4 regions of the Devosia sp. MC532 genome follow, and region 1 is predicted to be linked to each of the others. Evidence: predicted binding sites of a transcription regulator. Region 1 holds the regulator's gene; each other region holds the start of a gene.

What was found. Region 1 encodes LexA, which represses DNA repair genes until DNA is damaged. Its sites were predicted from a motif close to TGTTCNNNNTGTGTTCNG; they were not measured.
Region 2: JHC09_RS12595 (helicase-related protein) is a predicted target of LexA. The motif match lies at 1,544-1,561, and genes of this name have one in related genera.
Region 3: parE (DNA topoisomerase IV subunit B) is a predicted target of LexA. The motif match lies at 2,011-2,028, and genes of this name have one in related genera.
Region 4: uvrA (excinuclease ABC subunit UvrA) is a predicted target of LexA. The motif match lies at 1,639-1,656, and genes of this name have one in related genera.

The regions. Positions count from the first base shown of each region.
Region 1 is NZ_JAEMNZ010000001.1:188,514-191,652, forward strand. It holds gene JHC09_RS00870 (ABC transporter ATP-binding protein) at 1-26, opposite strand, end outside; gene JHC09_RS00875 (BMP family protein) at 90-1,088, opposite strand; gene lexA (transcriptional repressor LexA) at 1,421-2,140, shown strand; gene JHC09_RS16825 (hypothetical protein) at 2,211-2,456, opposite strand; gene JHC09_RS00890 (IlvD/Edd family dehydratase) at 2,799-3,139, opposite strand, start outside.
Region 2 is NZ_JAEMNZ010000009.1:132,664-135,802, reverse strand. It holds gene JHC09_RS12595 (helicase-related protein) at 1-1,442, opposite strand, end outside; gene rsgA (ribosome small subunit-dependent GTPase A) at 2,132-3,103, opposite strand.
Region 3 is NZ_JAEMNZ010000001.1:345,078-348,216, reverse strand. It holds gene parE (DNA topoisomerase IV subunit B) at 1-1,888, opposite strand, end outside; gene JHC09_RS01585 (ABC-F family ATP-binding cassette domain-containing protein) at 2,616-3,139, shown strand, end outside.
Region 4 is NZ_JAEMNZ010000011.1:107,902-111,040, forward strand. It holds gene uvrA (excinuclease ABC subunit UvrA) at 1-1,360, opposite strand, end outside; gene ssb (single-stranded DNA-binding protein) at 1,815-2,357, shown strand; gene JHC09_RS14170 (MBL fold metallo-hydrolase) at 2,555-3,139, shown strand, end outside.

The DNA of each region.
Region 1 (3,139 bases):
ACCACATCCCCCTGTTGGTCGGTCATTGCCGCCCCCAAAAAATAGAATAGGCCGGGCGTGGGGAAACCCACACCCGGCCAGAAAAAGGATTACATGCTGGAGCTTGGTTCAGCGTCGTTGATGTCGACCTTGAAAGTACCAGCAAGGATTTCAGCTTCCTTGGCCTTAGCCGCAGCAACTGCGTCCGCACCAGCAAGCGCTTCATCATAAACTGCGCTCGAACCACCGTGCTCGAGGAAGGCATAAATGCCGTAATCCGAAGCGGTGAAACTGCCAGCCTTAATGTCGGCAATTGCTTTGTTGATCATTGGCTCGCCGTGCCACAGCGCCGACGCCAGAATGGTGCCTGGGTAATCCGCTGCGGTGTCGATCACGTTGCCGATGGCCAGAACGCCGCGTTCCTTGGCAGCGTCAGACACGCCAAAACGCTCTGCGTAAAGAATGTCAGCGCCCGCATCGATCATAGCGAATGCCGATTCCTTGGCCTTCGGAGGATCGTACCAGGAGTTGATGAAGCTCACCGAGAACTTCACCTCTGGGTTGACCGAGAGTGCGCCCTGCATGAAGGCATTCATCAGACGGTTCACTTCTGGAATAGCGTAACCACCGATCATGCCGATCTTATTGGTTTCGGTCTTCATGCCCGCAACCATGCCGGTCAAATAGCTTGGTTCTTGGATGAAGTTGTCGAAGGTGGCGAAGTTTGGCTCAACTGGCTGGAGCGAGGACCCCATCAGGTACATGACTTCTGGGTATTCTTCAGCAACGGCACGCGCTGGCTGTTCAACGCCGAAGGCTTCACCGATCACCAGCTTAGCGCCCTGCTCCGAATATTCGCGCATGACGCGTTCATAGTCAGTGTTCGACACGTTTTCCGAATACACATATTCGATCTCGCCGCGTTCCTGCGCTGCGATCAGCGCGAGGTGGAGGCGCGATGCCCACTGCTGCTCAACCGGAACGGTCCACACAGCTGCAATCTTGGTCACATCCTGCGCCAATACCGACCCGGTCAGCGACAGAGCTGCGACGCCGAGTGCGGCCGCCGAAAGAAAGGCGCGTCGACCGAATTTCGTTAGAGCGGTCATTTTAACCCCCAATGAGTGTGCAAAAAACGAACAAAAATCTCTCCTGCCTATCTAGCGAGCGAAGACGCTTGGTTGGCAAGTTGAAAATTAAGGTTTTTTAAATCTGTTCCGTCTTGCTGACGAGTCGCATTTACTCCTCAACGCCGCACTGTGCCTGTGACGCGTTTACGCATGTTTGGAGCTCAGGCTTGGATCGGCCAAAACCACCCATCTATGCATGCGCATATTACAGTCGTTTGGCAGTGCTGACAGGAACATGGCAACACTTGCAGAACATTTGAGGAACACATATAGTCGTTCCGTCTATGTTCCGATTCTGGGGGCTGGGGCCGATGCTGACGAAAAAACAACACGAATTGCTGATGTTCATCCATGAGCGGATGAAGGAGAGCGGTATTCCTCCGTCATTCGACGAGATGAAGGATGCGCTTGATCTGGCGTCCAAATCCGGCATTCATCGTCTCATCACTGCCCTCGAAGAGCGCGGCTTTATCCGCCGCCTTCCAAATCGCGCCCGTGCGCTCGAAGTGGTGAAGCTCCCGGATTCGATGAACCCGACCTTGGGCGGCCGCAAGGCAAAGTTCGAGCCCAGCGTCATTGAAGGCACTCTCGGCAAGGTCGCCGCGCCCCCAGCGCGTGCTCTTCTATCCGCCGCTGACGATTATGCGCGCCCCATCTCCATTCCGGTTATGGGCCGCATTGCAGCAGGCACGCCCATTGAGGCAATCCAGACCCACTCGCACACCATCGCTGTACCGCCAGAAATGCTCGGCTCAGGCGAACACTACGCATTGGAAGTGCGCGGGGATTCGATGATCGACGCAGGCATTTTTGATGGCGACACGGTCCTCATCAAAAAGCAGGATACGGCTTCAAACGGCGAAATCATCGTGGCCCTTGTCGACGATGAGGAAGCAACCCTGAAGCGTCTGCGCCGCAAGGGCGATACGGTCGCTCTGGAAGCGGCAAACCCGGCCTATGAAACCCGTATCTTCCCGCCCGATCGGGTCCGGGTTCAGGGCCGTCTGGTCGGCCTGATGCGGAAGTACTGAATTGGCGGAGGGGCAAGTTGAAAAACTCTGCCCCTTTGTTTTGCGGGGCGTCGGTCCTGCCCGGCAAATCCTAGCGTTTCGTCATCCACTGGCCGGCCTGCAGATCGTCAAAGGTACGCGCGAGCTGGGTGAAGAGATCTGTGCAGGCGCACAGCGAGAATTCTTGGAAGAGACCGGCTATGTCGGCGACCTTGCGGAAGGGCCGCGATGGTCTAGTGCCAATATTGCCGATGGCCAGCTTTGGCATTTTGTGCCGGTGAGCAGTCGCGATCTGCCAGAGACCTTTTCCTGCACGACCAGTGACGATGGCGGCCATGAGTTTTTATTCTTCTGGCACGGCCTCGATGATCCCCCCCTTTCCCCGGACTGGCATATAATCTTCCAACGCGCGCTTGCTGACATTCGACATCACATGCGCTGAGCCAATACACGCGCAAAGTCGAGCATTGCGCTCACCGCTAAGTCCGATCGCAAGCTCCATTTTCATATATTCCCGCTCTAAAGAACGCGCCCCTTCGCGCCCTAAAAGGCCATGTCCGCGCCAAAGCTGGTGCCCATAAGTGCCGGCCAAAAGCCACAAATAGGCCAGTCGCGGCCACGCTGGCTGAGCGCATAAAAAAGGCCCGCTTTCGCGGGCCCTTTCTCACGCATATCGCGCTTAGTGATTGTCGCGTGGCAGACCTTCGGTCTGGGCAATGCGCTGGTACTTGTCGGCACCACGCAGAATGGCGCCGTCGCCCAATTGGCCGACCAGGCCGCGTTGGATTTCCTGCCAAGGGGTCTGATGCTTGGGGAATTTATATCCGCCCTCTGCATTCAGATCCAAACGGCGGGCCGCGATTTCCTCGTCCGAGATGAGGATATCAGCTTCACCCTTATTAAGGTCGATCCGCACACGATCTCCGGTACGCAGGATCGCGAGATTGCCACCAGCCGCCGCTTCAGGCGACGCGTTGAGGATCGAAGGCGAACCCGACGTGCCCGACTGACGACCGTCAC
Region 2 (3,139 bases), on a different contig from region 1:
TCTTTCAGATGGCGGAGCAGTACGCTGGTGCGCCTGTCGACGAACCTCTGTGTGAGCCGTTCATGTAGAGCGTCACTCAGTCGATCCTCTATGTCTCGCGTCTTTTCGCGCCAATGAATTGGGTCTTCAAGCCAGTTTTTACGATTTGCGACAAAGGTCCAAGTCCGGATTTGCTTAATCCGGTTGCTCAGAGTGTCAATGTCGCCCTCTGCATTGTCGCAAAAGCGCACCTGCTCGGCAATCCAGTCTGCGTTGACAGAACCTTTTCGCCTTAAGTCCGAGTAAATGCGCGTTACGATCTCACCATGCGCAGCAGGTGAGATGCCCTGATAATCAGGTATCTGACAACATTCCCAGAGGAGTTTGACGCTATTCTGGCCTTTTACGAGGCTTGCCGCCTCATTTCTGGCCAGAAATTCTAGCGCCAATTGGTCTGTAGCCACAGGAACTCTGGTTAAAGTTCTGTCGCTAGGCGCTTTTTCTAGTGATGCATGCAGACGCTCTAGAGATGAAAAATCTAGCGCGCTGTTGCGCCATTGCACCACTTTTATCGGCTCGAAGTCGTGTGTTTCGAGCGCAATAACCAATTCTTCGTCGAATCCCTCGGTCCCACCGGTCACGCCAAACGTGCCGTCACGCTTGTGACGACCGGCGCGGCCCGCGATTTGCCCGAGTTCGGACGGCGTCAATGGACGGCTCTGCCGCCCATCAAATTTGCTATCGTCGGCAAAAGCGACGTGCCCAATATCCAAATTGAGCCCCATGCCGATGGCGTCAGTCGCCACGAGGAAATCCACATCCCCGTTTTGATAGAGCTCCACCTGTGCATTGCGCGTGCGGGGCGATAGCGCCCCCATCACCACCGCCGCGCCACCGCGTTCGCGGCGCATCAATTCGGCAATGGCGTAAACCTGCCGCGCCGAAAACGCGACAATGGCCGAACGCGCTGGCAAGCGGCTCATCTTCTTTGAGCCCGAATATGTCAGCTGCGAAAAGCGCGGACGCTCGATAATCTCAACATGCGGCACGAGCTTGTAGATCACCCCGGCCATGGTCAGCGACCCCAGCAGCAAGGTTTCCTGCAAGCCGCGCGTATGCAAAATGCGGTCGGTGAACACATGTCCGCGGTCAAAGTCGATCGCGGTTTGGATTTCGTCGATACACACGCAATCGACGTGAATATCGGTGGGCATGGCTTCAACCGTCGCCACCCAATAGCGCGGCTTTTCCGGCACGATGCGTTCTTCGCCCGTCACCAGCGCCACCGCCTGCACGCCCACACGCTCGACCACGCGCTGATAGACCTCGCGCGCCAGCAAGCGCAGCGGCAGACCAATCATCCCGGTGGGATGGGCCAACATGCGTTCGATGGCGAAGTAGGTCTTGCCAGTGTTTGTTGGGCCAAGGATTGCCTTGACCGGGGCGTTAGGACGGAAACTCATTAGGGCCTATGTAGTCCGTCCTTGCGGCAGTTGCGAGTACCTTCCGCACGCGTCTCGGAAAAGCACACTGTCTTCCCTGTGATCGCTGGCATTTTAACGCTCAGAACAAAATTGGAACGAAGCAGAACCGAATCGACGCCAACGCATAAATCCGCTTTTGTTCACGGCTATATATAGCGGTTTTATCCCCACAACACACAAGCGCCTGTCCACAGTGCCCCTCAATCTCCCCGCAATCCCCAAAACCCGTTCAGCTTGGTGAAAACTTCGTTAATCTTTGGGGTTTGGTAAGACTTCTGACCAAGAGGTAAACTGCACAGTCGCCAAACTATTTTAGCCCTTCACACCGTCAAACGAGGGATTGCAGGCGTCTCAGGTTTGAAATTGATAAAGCAGACCATTGACGTTCCAAAACGGGACGCCTCTCCACAGCCCCCACCAACACCGCTCTTCCTCCCTCCCCCTGGAGGGGAGGGACTGAGGGTGGGGGGCAACAAGCCCAAGTCTCTTCACCTCTCCCTTTGGGGCTTCGGAGCGTGAAGGGATCGGTCCAGTGGACCGATCCTAGCGGAGAAGGCCGTGAGAGCTATGCTCGAATGGCTTGGTCGACGCGCAGCGTCGGGTGAGGGGGCCTTCCACCAAGCCAGCGTCATTGCCCGCTGAGTGGAGCCACCGGCCAAAACCCCCACTTACCCCCGGCTTTCAGCCTGCAGTTTCTTCCAGCGTTCAAGGCGCTCTGGATCAAGCTCGCCAGCGGCGACTGCCGCCCGCACGGCGCATCCGGGCTCATGGTCATGGCTGCAGTTGCGGAATTTACACGAGGGCGCAAGTTCAGTGATCTCGGCAAAAAGCGTATCGAGGCCCTGCGCCACATCCTTGAGGTGCAAGCTCCGGACGCCCGGCGTGTCGATCACCCAACCACCGCCTGCCATGGCATGGAGCGATCGCGAGGTCGTCGTATGACGGCCTTTATCATCGCCCTGCCGGACGGCGCCGGTTAGCTGGGGGTGTCCCCCGTCAGAACCAACAAGGGTATTCACGAGAGTAGACTTGCCCACCCCCGACGAACCGACGAGCGCAACGGTTGCGCCCGGTCCGCACCAGGGGCGCAGCTTGGCCGCGGCGTCTTCTTCGCGCGCATTGAGCGAGATGACAGCTAGGCCGCGCTGTAGCACCGAGGCTTGCTGCTCCAGTGCTGCGACATCCTCTGCCAGATCGGCCTTGGTCAGCACGACGACAGGTTCTGCGCCAGCCTCATTGGCAAAAGCCAGATAGCGTTCGAGGCGCGCGAGGTTAAAGTCCGCATTGCACGAGGCAACGATGAGCATCGTGTCGACATTGGCCGCCACCAGCTGCATCGGCTTACGCCCTTCAGCGCTGCGCTCCAGCACGGTTTTGCGATCGAGCCTGCGCACGAGGAGAGAGGTAATGGGCTCGGCCAACACCCAATCCCCCACCGCAAAATCACCAGTATTGGTGTGCGGCGGCAGCTCAAGCTGGATCTGACCGGCGTCTGACAGTCCCGTCAATCGCCGGCGATGCACGCCATCGATCCGCAATGGCACAAGGTCATGCTCATCGCCCGCGAGCTGATCTTGGAAAAACGCTGACCAGCCCAAGTGGTTCAAGACCTCAGCTCCATCGTTTTCGATCTGGCTCATCATTGCCCCATCCAATGGCAAAACAGCACCAAAACA
Region 3 (3,139 bases), 160 kb from region 1:
GTAGCAACTGGCGCGATTTTGGGGACATCGTCGTCTCGCGCAGGTGCACATACGGCATCTCACCCAGACCTTTAAATCGGGTGATGTCGATTTTGCTCTTGCCGGTGAACTCGGTCTTCATCAACTCATTCTTATGGGCGTCATCCCGCGCATAGAGCGTCTTATTGCCTTGAGTGATGCGGTAGAGCGGCGGCAGGGCAAGATAGAGGTGACCATTCTCAATGAGTTTGGGCATCTCTTGGAAAAAGAAGGTGATGAGGAGCGCGGCGATGTGCGCGCCGTCGACGTCCGCGTCGGTCATGACGATGATCTTGTCATACCGCAGCTCATCTTCAGAATAGCGGTCGCGGGTGCCGCAACCGAGCGCTTGGATGAGATCGGCAATCAGCTGGTTGGCGGCGAGCTTGTCTCGGCTTGCGCCAGCAACGTTGAGGATCTTGCCGCGCAGCGGCATAACGGCCTGCGTAATGCGGTTACGCGCCTGCTTGGCAGATCCGCCCGCCGAGTCACCTTCCACGATGAACAATTCAGCGCCCTGCGCCGCATTCTGCGTGCAGTCTGCGAGCTTGCCGGGCAGGCGTAGCTTGCGCGTGGCGCTGGCGCGATCGATCTCTTTTTCCTTGCGGCGACGCAAGCGCTCTTCAGCGCGCTCAACGGCCCAGTCGAGCAGCTTGCCTGCCTGGTTGGGCGAGGCCGCCAGCCAATGGTCGAACGCATCGCGCAGCGCTGTTTCAACAATGCGTGTGGCTTCTTGCGAGGCGAGCTTGTCCTTGGTCTGGCCAACGAATTCAGGTTCGCGCACGAACACCGAAAGCATTGCCGAGCAGGAGGTCAGTATGTCCTCCGCGGTCAGATTGGCCGCGCCCTTGTGCTTGATCAGTTCTGCATAGTTCTTGAGGCCCCGCAGTAGCACCATGCGCAGGCCCGCTTCGTGCGTGCCGCCATCGGGCGTCGGGACGGTATTACAATAAGACTGTACGCCGCCGTCACCCAGGGTCCATGCAATCGCCCATTCAACCGAGGCGTGGCTGCCGGGGCGGCCGGTCTTGCCCGCGAAAATTTCGTCGGTAATGCGCGTTTCGCCTTCGATCCGCGCCGTCATGAAGTCCTTGAGGCCGTCCGGATAGTGGAACACAGCCTTGGCCGGAACGTCGTCGCTGGCCAGTTCGTCGTCGCAGCTCCAGCGCAGCTCAACGCCACCAAAGAGGTATGCCTTGGCGCGGGTCATGCGGAAGAGGCGACCGGCATTGAACTTTGCGGTCGGGCCAAAAATTTCCGGGTCGGGATGGAAGCGGGTCGTGGTGCCGCGACGGTTCTGCACGCGGCCAACATTGACCACGTCCTGCACCACCTTACCGCGCGAAAACTGAATGCGATAAAGCTGTTGCTCGCGCGCGACCTCAACGATCAGGTCGTCCGAGAGCGCGTTCACAACCGAAACACCAACGCCGTGAAGGCCGCCGGATGTTTCATAGGCCTTGCCGTCGAACTTGCCGCCGGCGTGCAAAATCGTGTGCACGATCTCTAGCGTGGAGCGACCGGGGAACTTTGGGTGGATTTCGACCGGAATACCGCGGCCGTTATCCGAGATGGTCAAATAGCCATCGGCGCCCAAATGAACTTCGATGCGGGTCGCGTGACCAGCGATCGCTTCGTCCATCGAGTTGTCGATAACTTCGGCGAAGAGGTGGTGATAGGCGTTGATATCCGTGCCGCCGATATACATGCCCGGACGGCGACGGACAGGCTCAAGGCCTTCCAAAACCTCGATGTCGGCAGCACCATAGGCCTCCGGCGAACCGGAGACGCGAGGCGCGACTTCGGCTTTCGGTTTGATCTGTGGTTGGTCTTGCTGAGGAGCGGCTGCTCCGAAGAGATCTGACGACATACATTTTCCATCAGTTCGGCCCGAATCGGGCGAATTGGGTTTTCTACCATATCGCGAGGATTTTTGCCGGTCTGGACCTGCGTGCAATTCCCACAGATGAGCTGTGCTTCATTGCCGTCAAGGTGAACGATATGAGAACTCTGGATGTGCGTGACGGGTGCTTGTTCTCATTCCGGGACAGTGAGTGTCCCAGGATAAGTGGATGAATTTACGTTCTGTTTGTTTCTTGGGAGCACTTTTTTAAGTGCGTGCTGATACTCATGTGGACATACGGTTTTTGTATGGAGTTGCCGTATGAGGGCAGATCACTTGAGTATTGCGTATCAAACAAGTGTTCCCCGCCCAGCTGTGCCAGGACATTGGCCACACGCCGGAAATAGTATTGCGTACCGGCTGGCCAATCTCCGCACCTCGCGTGTTCTTGCGATGGTGTTGGCGATAGGTCTCTTTTATTTCTGCTGAATATCTTGTGCCGTCCTTCGGGGCGGCATAAACTTATGCATCGTTCAATGTCGAGACGGGAGGGTGACGTGACAATATTTCCGACGCATCGCCAGCGTGGTCCCGTTCATGCCCTGTTGCTTAGGCGGCAGGGCTGACCAGTCGGTCCGGACGATATTTCGCTCCTTCCCACTTGGTTCGCCCTTTATGGCGCTTCGGCTGATGCTGTAGCGCTGAATTGACGGCAAATGGCGCCACACTTGCGCCGATCCAATGAGCGAAATCCATGGGCACTCTCAGTCTCAAAAATGCCGGCCACCGTGCGGGCGATCTCTTATTCTCCAATCTCACTCTTTCCATCGCTGATGGCGACCGTGTTGGCCTTGTGGCGCCAAACGGGCGTGGCAAGTCTACGCTTTTGCGGGCCCTGGCGGGGGAGCTTGAATTGAGCGAAGGCGCGATCACGCGCTCGCGGGGCTTGAAACTCGGCTATATTCCGCAGGACATTCCGTCGGAATTCCTCACGCTCTCCTTGCGCGACTTCGTTGGCACGGGGCTCGACCGCAGCCAGCTCGAAAGCGAAGGCTGGCGTGTTGATGTGGTACTGGAGGAATTCTCCATCCCAGAAGAGTTTCGCGACAAGGCTCTGAACCAGTTGAGTGGTGGGTGGCAGCGCATGGCGCTTTTGGCGCGCTGTTGGGTTGGCGAACCAGATGGCTTGCTGATGGACGAGCCCACCAACCATCTCGATCTCTCTCGCATCGTCGCGCTTGAGGATTGGCTCGCTTATGCGGCGAAATCCATGCCGGT
Region 4 (3,139 bases), on a different contig from region 1:
ACCACTCAGCGGCATTGCGGATGGACTTTTCGGTCACTTGACCAATGTGCAGACCATCAATTTTGACTGCCAAGGATTCTGGCTTGAGGCGATAGCCGCCGCAGGACAGACACGGCTTCGCCGACATGTATTTTTCGATTTCCTCGCGCGTGCCGGCGCTTTCGGTTTCCTTGTAGCGACGCTGCAAATTGCCGATTACGCCCTCAAACGCTTTTGACGTTTTGTATTGGCGCAGGCCATCGTCATAGACGAAGTCGATAGCAGTGCGGCCGGTGCCGAAGAGAACGGCGTGCTGAACCTCAAACGGCAGGTCTTTCCACGGCGTGGTCATTGACGCGCCGTAGTGGGATGCAACGGCCGCGAGGGTTTGCTGGTAATAGGGGGCGCTGGTCTTGGCCCAGGGCAAAATGGCGCCGTCCTTAAGCGAAAGCTCGGTATCGGGGACGATCTGATCGCCATCGATGCCTTGCTCGGTGCCGATGCCGTCACAAACCGGGCAAGCGCCGAAGGGATTGTTGAAGGAGAACAGGCGCGGCTCGATCTCGGCGATGGTGAAGCCGGAAACAGGGCAGGCGAATTTCTCGGAGAAGGTCAGGCGACGCGGATTGCCCTTGTCGTCCTTCTCATCGGCGAACTCGGCAAAGGCAATGCCTTCTGCAAGACCAAGCGCTGTTTCAAAACTTTCGGCGAGGCGGCCGGAGATATCGGGAGAAACGACAAGGCGATCAATCACGACTTCAATGTCATGCTTGAACTTTTTGTCGAGGGCCGGAGCGTCTTCGATCTCGTGGTATTCGCCATCGATTTTGACGCGCTGGAAGCCACGGCGCATCAGCTCAGCGAGTTCCTTCTTGAACTCCCCCTTGCGGCCACGAGCGATCGGCGCGAGCAGATAAAGGCGTGTGCCTTCCGGGAGCTCAAGCAGGCGGTCCACCATCTGGGTGACGGTTTGGCTTTCAATCGGAAGACCGGTCGCAGGTGAATAGGGAATGCCAACGCGGGCGTAGAGCAGGCGCAGATAATCGTAGATTTCGGTGACCGTACCGACCGTCGAGCGCGGATTGCGCGAGGTGGTCTTTTGTTCGATCGAAATCGCTGGAGACAGGCCTTCGATGTGTTCCACATCGGGCTTCTGCATCATCTCGAGGAACTGGCGGGCGTAGGCAGAGAGGGACTCCACATAGCGGCGCTGGCCCTCAGCATAGATGGTATCGAAGGCGAGAGAGGATTTGCCCGAGCCGGAAAGGCCGGTCATCACAATGAGGCTGTCACGCGGGAGCTTGACGTCAATGCCCTTGAGATTGTGTTCGCGCGCCCCGCGGACGATGATTTCGCGGTTTTGGCTCGGCGGGTTCTTCATCTGGTCGTCCATGCTTCAAATGGCGCAGCGGCTGCTGCACCATGGGAGTTATACGGATTTGGCGAAAGCCATCACATAGGCTCGCGTCGGGTTGCGCGCAAGAAATGCTAACGCGATCGTCAACGCAAAGGTTTTCGAGTCCGGTTCAAATGTTTTGTGAACGTAAAGGGAACATTTTATTTGAGCAAGCCCCGAATACTGCGCGACTTCGGAAGTCTGCTTGCATCAAGCCTGCTGACAGACCGTGTCAGCAGGGGCTTGACCGGCGGGCCTTGGTGTGGAACATTTTGAGAACATTAGTCAGTTGTTAAGAACCTGAAATGCGCGCCTGTACCGGGAGGCGGACTGGTTTAAGGTGGCTGACTTAGGTGAGTGTCCCGCACCGGGGATGGCCTCACCTCCTTGGAGCGTCCCGTAACGGTGCAGACCGGGACTGAATTCGGAAGGATTTGCCATGGCTGGCAGTGTGAACAAGGTTATTCTCGTGGGCAATCTGGGCAATGAGCCCGAAGTCCGCAACCTGCCGAATGGCGGTAAAGTTGTGAACCTTTCTATCGCGACTTCTGAACGCTGGAAGGACCGCAACAGCGGTGAACAGCGCGAGAAGACTGAATGGCATCGCGTGGTGATCTTCTCGGAAGGTCTGGCGCGTGTTGCTGAGCAGTATTTGCGCAAGGGTTCGAAGGTTTACATCGAAGGTCAGTTGCAGACCCGCAAGTGGCAGGACCAGTCCGGTCAGGACAAGTATTCTACTGAGATCGTGCTGCAGAACTTCAACTCGTCCATGGTGCTGCTAGACGGCCGTGGCGAGGGTGAAGGCGGCGGTGGCGGCGGCGGTTTCCGTGGTCAGCAGGACGACGGTGGTTTCCGTGGCGTTAGCAACCAGGGCGGTGGCGGCGGCGGTGGCTACGGCAACCAGGGTGGCGCTTCGCGTCGTCCTTCGTCCAATGCGCCAGTGTTTGAGCCAGGCGGCATGGATGACGATATCCCGTTCTGATGTCGCTTTAGCAGGCATAGAATTTTTGAAGGGCTGCTCGCGAGAGCGGCCCTTTTGCTTTTGCGACTGGCCAGAAGATGAGATTTGGGTTGGTGCGAGGGGGGATGCGCGTTAGAGTTTTGCAATATTGATGCAAAGCATAGGTTTGGTAGAGCGCTTTACACTCGGCAAACGTGGGAATTTTCTTGGAGGAAGAAATGGTACAACGACGTTCAGTTTTGTTTGGCATGGCACTGCTGCCTTTGGGTGCGGCCACGAGTGGAGGGTTGGTTATGGCGCAGGAGGCAAGCGCAGACACAATTCCAACCAGCGGGGGCGATCTGCTCATTCACCCAGTAAACCACGCCAGCCTCGTGTTGGAGTGGGGTGGCAAAGCGATCTATGTCGACCCTGTTGGCGGGGCTGAGCTCTATGCGAACTTGCCGCCAGCCGATGCTATCGTGATCACACATGGTCACCAGGACCACTTCCATCTGCAAACGCTCATGGCCATCGCTGGGGATGCCAAGCTGATTACCAATCAGGAAGTGTTTGACCTTTTGCCTCCAGCACTGAAAGCCAATGCAACTGCTCTGGCCAATGGAGCAGAGGGTAGTCTGCTCGATATTCCAGTGCGTGCTATTGCGGCGCACAACATCACGGCAGACAGGATGAATTATCATCCCGTGGGCGTCGGCAATGGCTACGTACTGAGCTTTGGCGATGTGACTGTCTATGTGGCTGGCGATACAGAGCCAACCGACGACATGCTGGCGCTAACGGATATCACCGTGGCCTTCGTG